4 regions of the Streptomyces sp. NBC_01003 genome follow, and region 2 is predicted to be linked to each of the others. Evidence: riboswitches for the same ligand, from Rfam matches in the RefSeq annotation. Region 2 holds a riboswitch; each other region holds the start of a gene.
The links. A riboswitch is a leader RNA that binds a small molecule or an ion and turns the genes downstream of it on or off. The one in region 2 is predicted to bind cobalamin.

Region 1: it holds a riboswitch for cobalamin, as region 2 does, so the genes downstream of both, OG698_RS34405 (cobalamin biosynthesis protein) here and OG698_RS00090 (hypothetical protein) in region 2, are expected to answer to the same signal.
Region 3: it holds a riboswitch for cobalamin, as region 2 does, so the genes downstream of both, OG698_RS40145 (HoxN/HupN/NixA family nickel/cobalt transporter) here and OG698_RS00090 (hypothetical protein) in region 2, are expected to answer to the same signal.
Region 4: it holds a riboswitch for cobalamin, as region 2 does, so the genes downstream of both, metE (5-methyltetrahydropteroyltriglutamate--homocysteine S-methyltransferase) here and OG698_RS00090 (hypothetical protein) in region 2, are expected to answer to the same signal.

The regions. Positions count from the first base shown of each region.
Region 1 covers NZ_CP108707.1:7,546,800-7,548,991, reverse strand. Annotated here, with positions in the region: gene OG698_RS34415 (anion permease) at 1-504, shown strand, start outside; gene OG698_RS34410 (hypothetical protein) at 520-741, shown strand; cobalamin riboswitch at 851-992, shown strand; gene OG698_RS34405 (cobalamin biosynthesis protein) at 1,105-2,046, shown strand; gene OG698_RS34400 (cobyric acid synthase) at 2,043-2,192, shown strand, end outside.
Region 2 covers NZ_CP108707.1:20,263-22,454, reverse strand. Annotated here, with positions in the region: gene OG698_RS00095 (NAD(P)-binding domain-containing protein) at 1-925, shown strand, start outside; gene OG698_RS00090 (hypothetical protein) at 1,182-1,466, opposite strand; cobalamin riboswitch at 1,642-1,784, opposite strand; gene OG698_RS00085 (recombinase family protein) at 1,762-2,192, opposite strand, start outside.
Region 3 covers NZ_CP108707.1:8,772,576-8,774,767, reverse strand. Annotated here, with positions in the region: gene OG698_RS40155 (inorganic diphosphatase) at 31-465, shown strand; gene OG698_RS40150 (ArsR/SmtB family transcription factor) at 501-863, opposite strand; cobalamin riboswitch at 953-1,178, shown strand; gene OG698_RS40145 (HoxN/HupN/NixA family nickel/cobalt transporter) at 1,207-2,192, shown strand, end outside.
Region 4 covers NZ_CP108707.1:1,423,026-1,425,217, forward strand. Annotated here, with positions in the region: cobalamin riboswitch at 370-568, opposite strand; cobalamin riboswitch at 721-875, shown strand; gene metE (5-methyltetrahydropteroyltriglutamate--homocysteine S-methyltransferase) at 1,062-2,192, shown strand, end outside.

The DNA of each region.
Region 1 (2,192 bases), 7.5 Mb from region 2:
GCCCAGACCAGCGCCGCGACCGCGATCCTCGCCTCCTCGCACATCGGCTTCTCGCTCTCCACGACGCAGGTCTGCTCCGGCGCCGTCATGGGCTCGGGCCTCGGCCGCAAGGGCGGCGTCGTCCGCTGGTCGACCGCGACCCGCATGTTCATCGCCTGGGGCCTGACCCTGCCGGCCGCCGGTCTGGTCGGCGCGGGCGCCGAGTTCCTCACCAAGCAGGGCTCGTGGGGCGTCGCCGTCACCGCGCTGCTCCTGATCGCCGGCGCGGGCACCATCTGGGCGCTGTCCCGGCGCAACTCGGTCGACCACACGAACGTCACGGACGACGACATCGACGGCGTCGACGTCCCGGACGAGCCCGCAGGCGTCGTGACCACCGCGATCGCGGCCGTCACCCCGCCGCCCGCCGGCACGGTCACGGCCCTGGACACCGACGTGAAGACCACCATCCCCGCCTCGCCCGCCCCGCCCTCGGCGGAGCCCGCGCGCCCGGCCACGGTCTAAGGAAGCAGCAGCGCTATGCACATCGACTGGGCAGCACTCGGCTCCGTGTTCGGAGTCAGCCTCGTGATCACGGTGGCCCTCGTGGGCCTGTTCACCCTCGGCATCGTCGGCCTCACCAAGCGGGAGTCGGCGGCGGCCCAGGGCAACTCGGCGGCGCTGGCCGTCTCCGGCGCGTACGCCTGCTTCGCCCTGTGCGCGGCGGCCGTCGGGTACGGGATCTTCCTGATCGTCGCCTGACCGGAGGTAACCGGCAGGAGTGCGGGGTGCGGGACGCGAAGGCGTCCCGCACCCCGCTTCGTGTGGGCCTCAGCACACTCTCCCTTCGCAGGTCAACGGCAAGTTGACGGGCGTTCGCGGGGCGTGGTGGACTTCCGGGGCCATCTACGGCAGCAGGAGAGGAAGCCGGTGCGAATCCGGCGCGGTCCCGCCACTGTCACCGGGGAGTGATCCCCGTGAGCCAGGAACTCTCGCCGCCGGTCTCTTCCAACCAGGGCGTGGACACCCTGAGTGAGGACATATCGCCATGCGCGGCTGCCAGTTGCGGGTGCTCCCGCCGAGAACGAGTACAAGGGTTCCCCTCGCCGTAGCGGCGGGCTGACCGTGCGGGCCGAGCGCGTCTTCGCGTACGGCAGCGCCGCCGGACTCCTCGGCGACCTCCTGATCGGCGATCCGCGCCGCGGGCATCCGGTCGCCGCGTTCGGGCGGGCCGCGGGCGCCGTCGAGCGCGTGCTGTGGCGTGACCACCGCGGGTGGGGCGCCGTGCACACCGCCGTGTGCGCCGGGGGCGCCGCCGTCGCCGGTGGCCTCGCCGCGCGCGCCGTGCGCCGCTCCCCCGCCGCTTCCATCGTGCTGACCGCCGCCGCCACTTGGGCGGTCGTCGGCGGTACGTCGCTGGGGCGCGAGGCGCGCGCCATCGGGGGCGCGCTGGCCGCCGGTGACGTGGACGCGGCGCGCGAGCGGCTGCCGCATCTGTGCGGGCGTGACCCGCAGGCCCTGGACGCGGACGGGATCGCGCGGGCCGTCGTCGAATCCGTCGCCGAGAACACCTCCGACGCCGTCGTGGGCGCGCTCGTGTGGGGCGCCGTCGCCGGCGTCCCCGGGCTCGTCGCGTTCCGCGCCGTGAACACGCTGGACGCCATGGTCGGGCACAAGTCGGCCAGGTACCGCCGCTACGGCTGGGCCTCCGCGCGCCTCGACGACGTGGCGGGCTGGCCGGGAGCGCGGCTCACCGGCGTGCTCGCCGCCGTCGCGGGCGGCCGTCCGCGCGGCGCGCTCACGGCGTGGCGCGAGGACGCGCGGCTGCACCCGAGCCCCAACGCCGGTGTCGTCGAGGCCTCGTTCGCGGGGGCGCTCGGGGTGCGGCTCGGCGGGACTCTGTCGTACGGCGGGCGGGTCGAGCACCGGCCCGTACTGAACGCGTCGGGCCGGGCCGTGGAGACCGCCGACGTCGAGCGGGCGGCGCGGCTCTCGCGGCGCGTGAGCTGGCTGGCCCTCGGCGTGTGTGTCGCCGGGCGGGCACTGTTGCGGAGGGGGAAGTCGTGAGTGGTGGCGGACTGCTGGTGGCAGGGACCACGTCCGATGCCGGGAAGAGCGTCGTCACCGCGGGGATCTGCCGGTGGCTGGTGCGGCAGGGGGTGAAGGTCGCGCCGTTCAAGGGGCAGAACATGTCCCTCAACTCCTTCGTGACG
Region 2 (2,192 bases):
GCGCCTCTTCGCCCGCGCCGTCATCGACGCGTCGGGCACCTGGTCCACCCCCAGCCCGCTCGGCGGCGACGGCCTGCCCGCCCTCGGCGAGAAGGCGGCCACAGACCGCATCTCCTACCGCGTCCCCGACCTCAAGGACCCAGCCGTACGGGCCCGTTACGCGGGTAAGCGCACCGCCGTCATCGGCTCCGGCGCCTCCGCCTTCACAGCGCTCGCCTACCTGGCCGAGCTGGCCAAGGACGAGTCCGGCACCCACGCCACGTGGATTCTGCGCCGCGGCATCTCCGGGGCGACCTTCGGCGGCGGGGACGCCGACCAGCTCCCCGCCCGCGGCGCCCTGGGCCTCGCGGCCAAGGCCGCGGTCGACAACGGGTACGCCGACGCCGTCACCGGCTTCCGCACCACCGCGATCGAGAGGACCGACAACGACCGGGTGGCGCTGGTCGCAGAGGACGGCCGCCGTCTCGATGAGGTCGACGAGGTCATCGCCCTGACCGGCTTCCGCCCCGACCTCACCTTCCTCAACGAGCTGCGTCTCGGCCTCGACGAGCGCCTCCAGGCCCCCACCGAGCTGGCCCCGCTCATCGACCCCAACGTCCACTCCTGCGGCACCGTCTACCCGCACGGCGTCAACGAGCTCTCCCACCCCGAGAAGGACGTCTACCTGGTCGGCATGAAGTCCTACGGCCGCGCTCCCACCTTCCTCGCCATGACCGGCTACGAGCAGGTCCGCTCCATCACCGCAGCCCTCGCCGGCGACCAGGACGCCGCCGAGCGCGTCGAGCTGACCCTGCCGGAGACCGGGGTGTGCGGGGGAGCCGGCCTGTTCGACGAGCCCGAGGCCGAACAGGGCGGCGGGTGCTGCGCCGCCCCGACCACACTGCAGATCGGTACCAGCGCACCGTCCGCGTCAGGCGGTTGCTGACCGCCGATGTACCCACCGGCCGGTACGAACCGGTCGCACTCCACATCGGTCCCGGCGAGCCAAGACCGGTAAGCCTCCGACGCGCACGACGAAGGCCCCGTCTTTTCTGGCGGGGCCTTCGTCGTCGGGCACCCGGGGCCGGACTCAGTGCGTCGGGCCGCCGCGCGAGAAGGCGGGCACTGTTACCCGAAGACGACGTCGCGGAGGTCAGGTCCGGCATCCACACGGCACTGTGACGCCCAATCAGTGTCACTGATTAAGGCGACGCGGAAGGGTCGACGCCCTGGTGACCAGAGCTGGAAGCGGGACTCGACGATGTCGAGGGGACTCCGCTCAGCCCCGGTTCGGGCAGCTGAACCTCGGAGTGGTCGCCCCCGAGGATGAGCACCAGCGCCGTCAGTACCGAGGTGCCGCAGACGATGGCCCCGACAATGTCGCCCTTGCCGAGCGGCCCCTGGCGAGTGTGCTTGTAGACGAAGTACCCCACGACGCACGCCACCATCATGAGGGCGCCGCCGACGGCGTCGATGTGCACAGTCAAGGTCAGTCTCCCGCTCGCGGGCCGCGTGACGGCCCTGAATGAGAAGACCGCGGGCGCGATCTCCACACCTTCGGCGGGATGCGTGGGGTCTGACAGCAAGAATGCCCAACTCGATGAGTTGGGCATCGGGTCCTGCTGGGAGTGTCCCGGTGCCCTGCCGAAGGACCCGACGAGTCGCCGGGGTCTTCGGGCAGGCAGGTCCTCGGACTTACGTGGGGCGCGGAGGCGCTTCACGTACACCGTTGCGGGACAGTTCCGGAATTGCACCGGATTCCCCTGCTGCTTGGCATCGATTCTACTTGACGCGTCGCTCTGCCGACGGAAGTTGTCCCGGTCGAGCGTTCGGTACGAGCGAGTCCCGCCCTGCCGCCAGCTCAGGTACGTACTTGTAGAGCGTCGTCCGGGAGACGCCCAGCAGCTTGGCGATCGACGTGATGGTGTTATCCGGGTCTGTCAGCAACCCGCGAGCGTGGCGGATCTGCTCCTCCGTCATGGCGGGCGGTCGACCAGTCCGTTCGCCACGTGCTCGCGCGGCCGCAAGGCCCTCGTGGGTGCCCTGCACGATCAGTTCTCGGATGAACTCCGCAAGGGCGGCGAACACGTGGAAGACCAGGCGCCCGCCGGGCGTGGTTGTGTCGAGGGACTCGTGCAGCGACTGGAAGCCGATCCCGCGCTTGCGGAGTCCGGCCACAATGGAGATCAGATCTTGGATCGAACGACCCAAGC
Region 3 (2,192 bases), 8.8 Mb from region 2:
ATCCCCCAAGGCTCCCGCAACAAGTACGAGATGGACCATTCCGTCGGCCGGATCAGGCTCGACCGGATGCTGTTCACCTCCACCCAGTACCCCGCGGACTACGGATACATCGAGGGCACGCTCGGGCGCGACGGCGATCCGCTCGACGCGCTCGTCCTGGTCAGCGATCCGACGTTCCCCGGCTGCACCGTCGAGTGCCGCGCGATCGGCATGTTCGTGATGCGGGACGAGAAGGGCATGGACGAGAAGGTCCTGTGCGTGCCCGCGCACGATCCGCGCCACACCTCCGTGCAGGACATCGAGGACATCCCCGAGTTCGACCGCCTGGAGATCACGCACTTCTTCGAGGTCTACAAGGACCTGGAGCCCGGCAAGTCCGCCGAGGGCTCGCACTGGGAGGGGCGCGACCTCACCTACGCGGAGATCGCCGCCGCGCGCCGCCGGGCCAACGGCCGACGCGACTGAAGGACAGAGCAGCCGGCCACGACGGCGCGCACGTGTCAGTGCGCGCCGTCCGTCGCGCAGTGCTTGAGAAGGTCCGCGGTCGCCGCGTCGACGACGCGGTAACGCACGATCCTGCCCTCCTTCTCCCCCTCGACCACTCCGGCCGCGCGCAGCAGCCGCAGCGCCTGCGAGACCGCCGGGTCGTTCATGCCCGTCGCGACGGCGAGATCCGACACGGCCAGCGGCCCCGCCCGGTACAGCGCGAGGAGCAGCGCGAGGCGGCGGGGATCGGCGAGCAGCGAGAACCGGTCGGCCCAGGCGCGGACATGTCCTGGCTCACCGATGGCGGCGATGGCTTCGCAGACCCGGTGGCCGTCGATCGTGCGGCGGTCGGCGCGCTCGGCAGGGACGAGATGCATGGCCCCATCCTCGCAGCCACCGATGTGATCTTGAATACCCGCGCACACCTACGCAGCTGTGCAGCCTTGCAGGCGTCGCGGACCGGCCTCTACTGTGGGCGGGCCGTGGTGCTCGGGAATTCGGTGACGGTCCCTCAAAGGACTCAGACCGAAGCGGCCCTCGCCACTGTGATCGGGCCCCGGGTCCCTCGGCAACGAGACGACTCGGGACGCCTCGCCCCCAGTACGCCACTGGCTGCCGCGCGCAGCTGGGAAGGCAGGGGCGGACGCGGACACCCGTCAGCCAGGAGACCGGCCACGGCATCTCACGAAGTGATTCCACGAGGTGTTGGAGCGTGACCGCATGGCCCTGCCCGTAAAGTCCCCGGCGACCGGACGCGACGCGTTCCACTGGCGGCGCGAGGACACCGTCCGCACCGCCGGGCTCCTCGCGGTGATCGCCGCACTCCATGTCGTCGCGTTCGGCGTGCTGTTCCTTCTCGTCGTGCCGGAGCACTACGAGGTGGGGTCGAAGGCCTTCGGCATCGGCCTCGGCGTCACCGCGTACACCCTGGGGATGCGGCACGCGTTCGACGCGGACCACATCGCCGCGATCGACAACACCACCCGCAAGTTGATGGCCGACGGCAAGCGCCCGGTGTCGGTGGGGTTCTGGTTCGCGCTCGGCCACTCCAGCGTCGTGGTCGTGCTCGCCGCGCTGATCGCCGGCGGCACCCAGCTCGCCGGGCGGATCATGAACGAGGGGTCCGCCACCCATCAGACGCTCGGCGTCATGGGCACCACCATCTCCGGGTCCTTCCTGTACCTCATCGCGGCGCTCAACCTCGTCGCCCTGGTGGGGATCCTGCGGGTGTTCCGGGCGATGCGCGCGGGCTCGTACGACGAGGCGGAGCTCGAACAGCACCTGGATTCACGGGGGTTCATGAACCGGATCCTCGGCCGGTTCACCAAGTCCATCACCCGCCCGGGCCAGATGTACCCGCTCGGCTTCCTCTTCGGCCTCGGCTTCGACACGGCGACCGAGGTCACGCTGATGGTGATGGCGGGCAGCGGCGCGGCGGCCGGACTGCCCTGGTACGCGATCCTGTGCCTGCCGCTCCTGTTCGCCGCCGGTATGAGCCTGTTCGACACCCTGGACGGGACGTTCATGAACTTCGCGTACCAGTGGGCGTTCTCGAACCCGGTGCGCAAGGTGTTCTACAACCTGGCCATCACCGGCCTTTCGATCGCCGTCGCGTTCCTGATCGGCACCATCGAGCTCGTGGGCGTCCTGCACGACAAGCTCGACCTGCGGGACTCGGTGACCGGCTGGATAGCGGGGCTCGACCT
Region 4 (2,192 bases), 1.4 Mb from region 2:
GGGAGGAAGTCAACACAGGGTCCGTCCAGGTCCCGGTGCCGGCCATGCGGTCGCCGAGGCCGAGGGCCAGCATGATCTGGTCGAACCCTGGTCGAGGGAAACGGCGCGCTCGGGGGCCGCTTTCACCTCGACCCGCGCCCCGCAGTTGTCGAGTACGACCGGATAGCCGCGGCGCTCTTGTGCGCTGCCGGGGTGCGCTCGGATCCGCTGCTGCCGCGCGCGGCCAGCACGAGCATCTCTGCGAGACCGAGGGCGGCTCTGGGTATGCGGCGGCGTGTGGCGGAGCGCGCGAAGAGCACGGGGACTTCCTCGATGTCGAGGGCTCATGCGCGGAGCCCGGTCGCACGGTCTCCCCCGCCGCCCCGACCGGAGCCCGCGAAGGCTGCCAGCAGGTCTTCGGACTCGGGGTCACGCGGACGGTGCGCCTTCCCGGACCGCGTGCGGTCCAGTGGCCGATGCCCCGCCCGTCACCCTCACCGCTGCGCGTCAGCTCCGGATTCGCACCGGATTCCCTGACACATACCTGTCCAAGATCCCGCAATGCGGGGCAGACGGGCATGAGTTCGACTGGCCTTGGAAAGCTACCACGCCGCCCGAAATCAGACGGCGGCCCCTTCTCGGAGGGTGGCCGCGGTGCGGGGCGGGCTCGCGAAGGAACGTCCCGCGTGCGTAGGGTGACCGGTGCAGCTGGTTCGCCCCGTCCGCCAGGCGGGAGCGTCGTAAGAGGGAACCCGGTGGGAATCCGGGACTGCCCCGCAGCGGTGAGCTGGAACGACCGCCGTCACACGCACTGGCCCGATGGATCGGGCTGGGAAGCGACGGCCAGTAGGTGTCCGCCCGGCATCGGGTGGACGTGCCCGCGAGTCCGAAGACCTGCCCGTTGCCCGCGCGTGAACCATTCGCACGCGGATGTCCCGGTGACCTCGTGGGCGGGTCGGCGTACACACCGAACGGGCGCGCGTGCCCTGCCGTACGCGACCGCGCCGTCCGGTCCGTGTCACCCTTCGCGCTCTCGTCCCGTCTCCGGGATCTCAGGGATTCATCTCGCGAAGGAGATCTCCATGACCACCAAGTCCGCAGCCGCGGCAGCACGGGCCACCGTGTACGGCTATCCCCGCCAGGGCCCTGCCCGCGAACTCAAGAAGGCCATCGAGGGCTACTGGAAGGGCCACGTCGGCGCCGACGCCCTCCGCACCACCGCCGCCGGCCTGCGCCGCGCGAACTGGCACGAACTCGCCGACGCGGGCATCGGCGAAGTCCCCACCGGTGACTTCTCGTTCTACGACCACGTCCTGGACGCCACCGTCATGGTCGGCGCCATCCCCGAGCGGCACCGCCCGGCCGTCGAGGCCGACGCGCTGGACGGCTACTTCGCCATGGCGCGGGGCACGCAGGACGTGGCGCCGCTGGAGATGACGAAGTGGTTCGACACCAACTACCACTACCTCGTACCGGAGTTGGGCCCAGAACTGGCGTTCACGGCCGACTCCACGAAGCAGGTCGCCGAGCTCAAGGAGGCCCTCGCCCTCGGTCTGCCGGCCCGGCCCGTGCTCGTCGGCCCGGTCACCTATCTGCTGCTCGCCAAGCCCGCGCCCGGGGTCGCCGCCGACTTCGAGCCGCTGACCCTGCTCGACCGTCTGTTGCCGGTCTACGCCGAAGTCCTCGCCGACCTGCGCGAGGCGGGCGCCGAGTGGGTGCAGCTCGACGAGCCCGCCCTCGTCCAGGACCGCACGCCGGCCGAACTGAACGCCGCCGGGCGCGCCTACCGCGACCTCGGCGCCCTCACCGACCGGCCCAAGATGCTGGTCGCCTCGTACTTCGACCGGCTCGGCGACGCCCTGCCCGTCCTGGCCGGGGCGCCGGTCGAGGGGCTCGCCCTCGACTTCACCGAGGCTGCCGCCGCCAACCTGGACGCCCTTGCCGCCGTCGGCGGACTGCCCGGCAAGCGCCTGGTAGCGGGCGTCGTCAACGGCCGCAACATCTGGGTCGACGACCTGGAGAAGTCGCTGGCCACCCTCGGCACCCTGCTCGGCCTGGCCGACCGGGTCGACGTGGCCGCGTCCTGCTCACTCCTGCACGTCCCCGTCGACGCGGCGCTGGAGCGCGACATCGAGCCGCAGATCCTGCGCTGGCTCGCCTTCGCGCGCCAGAAGACCGCCGAGATCGCCACCCTCGCACGCGGCCTGACGCTG